DNA from 2 places in the Dorea sp. genome. Region 1 is predicted to be linked to the other one. Evidence: a T-box and tRNA genes for the amino acid it is inferred to sense, from the RefSeq annotation. Region 1 holds a T-box; the other holds one or more tRNA genes.
The links. A T-box is a leader RNA that pairs with one kind of tRNA and senses whether it is charged. The one in region 1 lies ahead of ACWJAF_RS09135 (valine--tRNA ligase), so its partner is inferred to be a tRNA-Val.
Positions count from the first base shown of each region.

Region 2: it encodes a tRNA-Val, which carries the amino acid that the T-box ahead of ACWJAF_RS09135 (valine--tRNA ligase) is inferred to sense. The anticodon was not compared.

Region 1 is NZ_CDRRQK010000017.1:59,477-63,892, reverse strand. Features, by position in the region: gene ACWJAF_RS09150 (protein-ADP-ribose hydrolase) at 1-25, shown strand, start outside; gene ACWJAF_RS09145 (aldo/keto reductase) at 52-900, shown strand; gene ACWJAF_RS09140 (AEC family transporter) at 913-1,857, shown strand; T-box leader at 1,981-2,231, shown strand; gene ACWJAF_RS09135 (valine--tRNA ligase) at 2,297-4,416, shown strand, end outside.
Region 2 is NZ_CDRRQK010000029.1:20,067-24,482, forward strand. Features, by position in the region: gene ACWJAF_RS11920 (GNAT family N-acetyltransferase) at 1-64, opposite strand, end outside; gene ispF (2-C-methyl-D-erythritol 2,4-cyclodiphosphate synthase) at 161-718, opposite strand; gene ACWJAF_RS11930 (hypothetical protein) at 776-1,135, opposite strand; tRNA gene ACWJAF_RS11935 (tRNA-Met) at 1,417-1,490, opposite strand; tRNA gene ACWJAF_RS11940 (tRNA-Met) at 1,499-1,572, opposite strand; tRNA gene ACWJAF_RS11945 (tRNA-Val) at 1,595-1,667, opposite strand; gene ACWJAF_RS11950 (hypothetical protein) at 1,881-2,342, opposite strand; gene ACWJAF_RS11955 (hypothetical protein) at 2,403-2,864, opposite strand; gene gdhA (NADP-specific glutamate dehydrogenase) at 3,280-4,416, opposite strand, start outside.

The DNA of each region.
Region 1 (4,416 bases):
CATATATAAGAAATTATTTGGATAAATATTATGACAGGAGGAACTGGTAAGATGAGGAGTTTAACAGATACATTTACATTGAAAAATAAGATGGGTATTCCGTGCATTGGGTATGGAACATGGAAGACTCCGGACGGTGACACAGCTTTATCTAGTGTAAAGGCTGCTATTGAATCCGGATACAGACATATTGATACGGCAGCAGCTTATGGCAATGAAAGCAGTGTTGGAGAAGGTATAATCCAAAGTGGTATTGCAAGAGATGAGTTATTTGTTACAAGCAAGGTATGGAATACGGAGCGTGGATATGATAAGACGATGAAGGCATTTGAGAAAACCTGCAAAGATCTGAAGATGGATTATCTGGATATGTATCTGATTCATTGGCCGGCATCTCAGCATCAGTTTGAAAACTGGGAGGAACTTAACCTTTCTACATGGAAAGCAATGACAGAGCTTTATAAAGCAGGAAAAATAAAAGTAATTGGAGTATCTAATTTTATGCCGCATCATTTAAAAGCATTGATGGAGACAGAAGTGACACCGATGGTTGATCAGATCGAATTTCATCCTGGATGTATGCAGGATGAAACAGTAAGCTACTGTAAAAATAATGGGATTCAGGTAGAGGCATGGAGTCCGCTTGGAAATGGACGTATCTTGGAAGATTTCACATTACAGGAAATCGCACAGAAATATGGTAAATCTGTTGCACAACTTTGTATCCGCTGGTGCCTTCAGCACGACATACTGCCGCTGCCAAAATCCGTAACACCATCACGTATTAGAGAAAATGCGGAAGTCTTTGATTTTATCCTGGATGAGAATGATATGGAAAGAATAGACAGCATGGGAAATTTTGGCGGGTCTGGATCACATCCGGATAAGATTGATTTTTAAGGAAGGACAATTATGGACAATCTGATATTTAGTTTAAATGCAACAGTCCCCATTTTCTTAATGATGATACTGGGACTGTTCTTCAATAAGATCGGTTGGATGGACGAAGATTTTGCTAATAAGATGAACAAATTCGTCTTCCGGATTCCGTTGCCGGTATTATTATTCGGCGATCTGGCAGTCGTAGACATTAAAGAAGCGTGGGATACGAAATTCGTAGTTTTCTGCTTTGTCATTACACTGATCAGTATCTCGATCGCAATTGGAATCTCCTGCCTGTTAAAAGATAGAAATATCCAGGGAGAATTTATCCAGGGAGCATACAGAAGCAGTGCTGCACTTCTTGGAATTGCATTTATCCAGAATATCTACGGCAATTCCGGACAGGCACCGCTTATGATCATCGGAAGCGTGCCGCTTTATAATATCATGGCAGTTGTTGTACTGTCGTTTTTTAAGCCGGGACAAAAAGGAATGGATAAAGCACTGATTAAAAAGACACTGATCGGTATCATTACAAATCCAATCATCATCGGTATTGTAGCCGGTTTAGTGTGGTCAGCACTGAAGCTTCCGATGCCGGTGATCTTACATAAGGCAGTCAGCAGTGTCGGTGGTGTAGCAACACCGATGGGACTAATGGCAATGGGTGCTACATTTGATATCAAGAAAGCATTTGGTAAGATCAAACCGACTGTGATTGCTGCATTTATCAAATTAATTGGTTTTGTGGCGGTATTCATGCCGCTTGCCGTAGCAATCGGATTCAGAAAAGAGAAACTGATCGCAATCCTGGTCATGCTTGGATCGGCAACGACAGTCAGCAGTTTTGTTATGGCTAAGAATATGGGACATGAGGGAGTATTGTCTTCCAGTGTAGTTATGCTCACGACCATGTGCAGCGCATTTACCCTGACCGGATGGCTCTATATAATGAAGTGTTTCGGCCTGGTATAGAAGCCTGGTGGAAGGAATGAATATCTGAAGAAACTCTTGCAGAACTCCTTAAGAGTTTCTGAAAAATACCTAAACTCCTTGACAAATGGGGACTTGATGGCTATCATATTCAGTAGTTTATACATAAAGGCATTGAAGAAGAGGAGTACGCGTAAGTTCGTCCATACCAGAGAGAGTGATCCATCGGCTGAGAGACACTTAAGGAATACGAGACGTCGGAAGGTAGCTTCGGAGCCGGATGAATGAACCTGATACTATAAAATTGGCATTAGTTCATCCCGGAGTCGTTCCCGTTAAAGAATAAGATGAGATATATAGTGAAGAATTTCTTCCTATATAATGAAGGTGGTACCGCGACTACAATCGCCCTTTACGTAATGTAAAGGGTTTTTTCATGTAATAAAAAAATGTGAAAAAAGTGTGAAATGAGGAGGAAACTATGAGCGAAAACCTGGAAAAGACTTACAATCCCAAAGCGATTGAAGCAAAATTATATGAAAAATGGTGTGATAACAAATATTTCCACGCCGAAGTAGACAGAAGCAAGAAACCATTTACTACAGTAATGCCGCCACCGAACATTACCGGTAAGCTTCACATGGGACATGCCCTGGATAATACACTGCAGGATATCCTGATCCGCTATAAGAGAATGCAGGGATACAATGCACTCTGGATCCCGGGAACAGACCATGCGGCTATCTCTACTGAGGTTAAGGTTACAAACCAGTTAAAAGAAGAAGGAATTGATAAAAAAGAATTAGGAAGAGAAAAATTCCTGGAAAGAACATGGCAGTGGAAAGAAGAATATGCAGGAACCATCGAAGGTCAGTTAAAGAAATTAGGTGTATCCTGTGACTGGGACAGAGAACGTTTCACAATGGACGAAGGATGTTCCAAAGCAGTAGAAGAAGTATTCATCAAATTATACAACGAAGGATACATTTACAAAGGATCCAGAATCATCAACTGGTGCCCGGTATGTAAGACGTCCCTTTCCGATGCAGAGGTTGAGCATGAGGAACAGGATGGATTCTTCTGGCATATCAAATATCCAATCGTTGGAACAGATGATTACCTTGAGATCGCAACTACACGTCCGGAGACATTACTTGGAGATACTGCAATCGCAGTTCACCCGGATGATGAAAGATACAAAGATATCGTAGGAAAAATGTGTAAACTGCCACTGACAGACAGAGAGATTCCGATTGTTGCCGATTACTATGTAGACAAAGAGTTTGGAACAGGTGCGGTTAAGATCACACCTGCACATGACCCTAACGATTTCGAAGTTGGAAAACGTCACAACCTGCCTGAGATCAACATCATGAACGATGATGCAACGATCAACGAGCAGTACGGTGGAAAATACGCCGGAATGGACCGCTACGAGGCAAGAAAGGCGATGGTAGCTGATCTGGAAGAACAGGGATACCTGGTAAAAGTAGTTCCACATTCTCATAATGTAGGAACACATGACCGTTGTCACACAACTGTAGAGCCAATGATCAAGCAGCAATGGTTCGTGAAGATGGAAGAACTGGCAAAACCAGCCATCGAAGCAATCAAGAACGGCGACTTAAGATTCGTTCCGGAACGTTTCAACAAGATCTACCTGCACTGGCTTGAGAATATCCGTGACTGGTGTATTTCCCGTCAGATCTGGTGGGGACACAGAATCCCGGCTTACTACTGCGATGAATGTGGTGAAGTAGTTGTCGGACACGGCGCACCGGAGAAATGCCCGAAATGTGGATGCACACATTTTACACAGGATGAAGATACACTGGATACATGGTTCAGTTCAGCTCTGTGGCCATTTTCAACACTCGGATGGCCGGATAAGACAGAGGATCTGGATTACTTCTATCCGACAGATGTTCTGGTAACAGGCTATGATATCATCTTCTTCTGGGTAATCCGTATGGTATTCTCAGGATATGCACATACTGGAAAAGCACCGTTCCATACAGTATTTATCCATGGTCTGGTTCGTGACTCACAGGGACGCAAGATGAGTAAATCCCTTGGAAATGGTATCGATCCGCTGGAGATCATCGATCAGTATGGTGCAGATGCACTCCGTATGACACTGATGACAGGTAACGCACCTGGTAATGATATGCGTTTCTACAATGAACGTGTAGAAGCAAGCCGTAACTTTGCAAATAAAGTATGGAATGCTTCCAGATTTATCATGATGAACTTAGGCGACAAAGAGCTTAAGAAACCGGCTGATTTCACAGTACGTCCGGCTGACAGATGGATCATGTCCAAGTGCAACAACCTTGTAAAAGATGTAACAGAAAATATGGACAAGTTCGAGCTTGGTATCGCACTTTCCAAGATCTATGACTTCTTATGGGATGAGTTCTGCGACTGGTACATCGAGATCGCAAAATACCGTATCTACCATGCAGAGGAAGATCCACAGGGAGCAAACGATGCATTATGGACACTGAAAGAAGTACTGAAGAAATCTCTGAAACTGCTTCATCCATACATGCCATTCGTTACAGAAGAAATCTACAGCAAGTTAGTACCGGAAGAAGAGTC
Region 2 (4,416 bases), on a different contig from region 1:
ACACTTCTTCATATAATGCTCTTGTGTTCTGTCTTTCTTCTGCTTCCAGTTTTTTTATTTCCATTTTGTGTATCTCTCCTAATTCACTTTTCAGAGTGCCTCTGAGCTTGCAGAAAGCTTTTTTCAGACACACTCCAGGGGTTGAGCCATTTTTCCGCCTTTATTCTTCATTTGAAAACGCTTTCATACAGCCTCCACATCCTGCGCATCCGCCTTCTGATGGTCCGACTCTGTAGCTGTAATTTGCAATGGTATCCAGGCTTGCAATCGCCTGGGATGAAATTCCTTCTCCTGTTCCTGTAAATCCAAGTCCTTCTTCTGTCGTTGCCTTGATATTCACCTGATCAATATCAATGTGAAGTGCCTCTGCGACATTGGCACGCATCTGTTCGATATGTGGAGCCATCTTTGGTCTCTGCGCAATGATCGTGGCATCAATGTTACCAATTACATAGAGTTTTTCATCGATCAGCTTTCCTACATGCTCTAAAAGCCTGATACTGGATGCTCCTTTGTACGCAGGATCTGTATCTGGGAAATGTTTTCCGATATCTCCCAGTGCCGCTGCTCCAAGCAGTGCATCCATAATCGCATGTAACAGTACATCCGCATCAGAATGACCAAGCAGACCTTTTTCATAAGGGATTTTTACTCCTCCCAGGATCAGATCCCGTCCTTCGGTTAATTTGTGCACATCATATCCCATACCTACACGCATATGTGTTCCTCCTGTTTCTTTGTTTTCCGAATATTCCGCCCGCCGGCAATATATCTATTATTCATTTTCTTTTTTAATTTCATCGGTTTCTTCTGATACTGCAGCTTTTTCTTCTACTGCAGCTTCTTCTGTTGCTTCTTCTCCTGCTGCCTCCTCTGTCTCTGTCTGGCCGTCTTCATCCTCATCTTTATTCAGCTGCCCCATCACGCTGTCGTCTTCATATTCTTTCTTCACAAGCTTGGTTCCAGATCTCACAAGCCAGATCAGACCGATAATGATAAATACGATTCCCGCTGCCACATACAATATGTAATTCTCCGGCTGTTCTTTAATCGAACTGATCAGAAGTTTTCCTCCCAGATATGTGATATAGCCGCCCGCTAATATACGGATCAGCAAACTACTTCTTGGTACCATATTATGTTTCCTCCTGTTTCTTAACATACGTTATCGATTAGGATCAAAAGATATTTTGTTCCTGACCTGATGCCATAGATTGCTCTGTACCTTCACTGACATCATATGTAATGTATTATAGACGATTTCACTTTTCTTGTATACTTTACCATGAAAGATTTCATGATGTTTTTATAACTTGGAATGCAAAATACCCCTTAAGCAGTTTGGGATTTTTCTCTCCTGCCTAAGGGGTATCATATTATTTTTCACTATGTAAACATTTATATTTAAAATAAAAATAGCGGGAACTGGATTTGAACCAGCGACACCACGGGTATGAACCGTGTGCTCTAGCCAACTGAGCTATCCCGCCATAATCAGTAGCGGGAACTGGATTTGAACCAGCGACACCACGGGTATGAACCGTGTGCTCTAGCCAACTGAGCTATCCCGCCACAATCAAATTTTGAAAATGTATGGGACCAATAGGGCTCGAACCTATGACCCTCTGCTTGTAAGGCAGATGCTCTCCCAGCTGAGCTATGATCCCATATCTTTTGTCGTCTCTCTCGAACCGACTTCGTAAGTATATCATTGGTTCAGAGTAAAGTCAACACCTTTTTTACATTTTTTTGAAACTTTTTCAATAATTCCTCAAAAAGCGCCAATTTACAGTGTTTTAATTACGTAGATGTCAGAAAAAGCCAGCCATCCAATCTGCATTTTAGTTCTGGATAGCCGGCTTTTATTTATTGACCCTGCATCAAAAAAATATTTGATTAAACTTTCCTGTAGGACTTACTTTATATACCTTTTCATTCATGCTTTTCGCTATGTTTATTGCATCTGCTTCTTTTTCAAATGATAGAATCTCATATAAGCCAGTTTTCTTTTTCTCATTTGAAAACAGGAAATATTTATCATAATTATGTTTTAATTTATATGGAGCAATCTTATCATAACTGTCAGCATTTTTTTCAAGTACTGTCTTCAGCACCTCTCCCAGAATAGTTCTCATACTCTCCCCTTTTAAAACATAATAGTTTACTTTAGGATCAATAGAAGAAATTAACTCTTTATCAATCTCAGCACCATCTACCGTACTTTTTAATGTATTTATTTCTTTTTCAATTTCTTTCTTTTCAAACTGCTTTCTGTAATATTGCTTTGCCCCAAGCGGCGAACCAATAATCGAAGACAGTAAACCTTTTACAATATTATTCATATTGATTCTCTCCTTTCTTCTGAAGGCAAGTAATATACTATCAATATTACACTTGCATTGCTACCTAAAAGTTACTATCTCATTTAATAATGTTCTCGACAAAACAGATGCATTTTCTCCATCATCATTATTTAATGTAACTTGATTCGTTTGTTTATTATTATCAGATGATGTTGTTGAGTCTACATCAAACACAATTACTCTAATTTTTGCTGTAGTTAATTTTCCCGTTGAAGTATTTAATGTGCATAATGATGTATTTGTCGAACCAACTGATGGAAGTCCACAATAATTTGAAACTTTAATACTTGTAATGCTAGAAAGACTATATTTTCCATTACTATTATTTACCTTGTAATTAACAGTTGCAGTTAATGGTACACTATTTGCTACTCCGCTTAATGTTACGCTTTTGCTACTCGTTGCTGCATATGAATCGACTCCCATCAAAAAAGTGATACACGACAGCATTATAAAAAATGCACTTACTTTATGCAACAATTTTTTTGTCGTTTTTTTCATTGTTGGCCTCCTTTCAAAAATTCTGATAAATGTACGCTTTATAAACCCTATTGTTTATAAATGCAAGTATTTTTTAACACCACTTTACCACTAAAAATTACACATGCTTCTTTTTATAACATTTAAAAACATATCACCAGAAACCGTGAACTTATACTCTCAAAGTTTTTATTACTAAACTAATAGTAATCAATTTATTAACAGATCTGTCATTTTTAAAGTTGTAAACTGGTGTTTTCGCTTATATTATATCTGTTTTTTTTAATTATTGTCAATATTTTATCAGAGAATTGTCGCTATATTTTATTTTTGTCAGATTTTTATGTTATAACGCAAGTATATTCAATCAGTATATTTTTCCAAAAAGAAAAGCCCCGCACAAACACACAAGGCTTGCGGGGCTTTTTTATAAATCTTAAACGATTCCCTGAGCTGTCATAGCATCTACAACTTTTTCAAATCCTGCAATGTTAGCTCCGGCAACATAGTTACCTTCCATTCCGTAACGTTTTGCAGCATCGTCCATGTTGTGGCAGATGTTTACCATGATGTTCTTAAGTTTTGCATCTACTTCTTCGAATGTCCAGCTAAGTCTCTCGCTATTCTGTGACATTTCAAGTGCAGATGTAGCAACACCACCAGCGTTTGCAGCTTTACCAGGTGCAAAGATTACACCGTTCTCCTGCAGATACTGTGTTGCTTCTAATGTAGTAGGCATGTTAGCACCTTCGCATACAGCTACGCATCCGTTCGCTACTAACTGTTTTGCATCTTCAAGGTGAAGTTCATTCTGTGTAGCACATGGAAGAGCAAGGTCAACTTTTACAGACCATACACCACGTCCTTCATGATATTCTGAATTTGGACGGTAGTTCTTGTACTCTGTCAGTCTTGCACGTTTTACTTCTTTGATTTCTTTTAATGCTGCAACATCGATTCCGTCTGGATCGTATACCCATCCTGTAGAATCACTTGCTGTTACAACTTTTGCTCCAAGCTGCTGAGCTTTCTGGATTGCATAGATTGCAACGTTACCAGCTCCGGAAACTGCTACTGTCATTCCTTTGATGTCTTTTCCGTTAATCTTTAATAATTCCTCTGTTAAGTAAAGAAGACCATATCCTGTAGCTTCTGTTCTTGCTAAAGATCCGCCGTAGCTTAATCCTTTTCCTGTCAGAACACCTTCATACAGGCCTCTGATTCTCTTATACTGACCAAACATGTAACCGATCTCTCTTGCACCTGTTCCGATGTCACCAGCAGGAACATCTGTGTCAGCTCCGATATATTTGCAAAGTTCTGTCATAAAGCTCTGGCAGAATGCCATTACTTCTCTGTCTGATTTTCCCTTAGGATCGAAATCAGAACCACCTTTACCTCCACCGATTGGAAGTCCTGTCAGTGAGTTCTTGAAAATCTGCTCAAATCCAAGGAATTTGATGATACCAAGGTTTACAGATGGATGAAGACGTAATCCTCCTTTGTATGGTCCGATTGCGCTGTTAAACTGTACACGGTATCCTGTGTTAACCTGAACCTGTCCTTTATCATC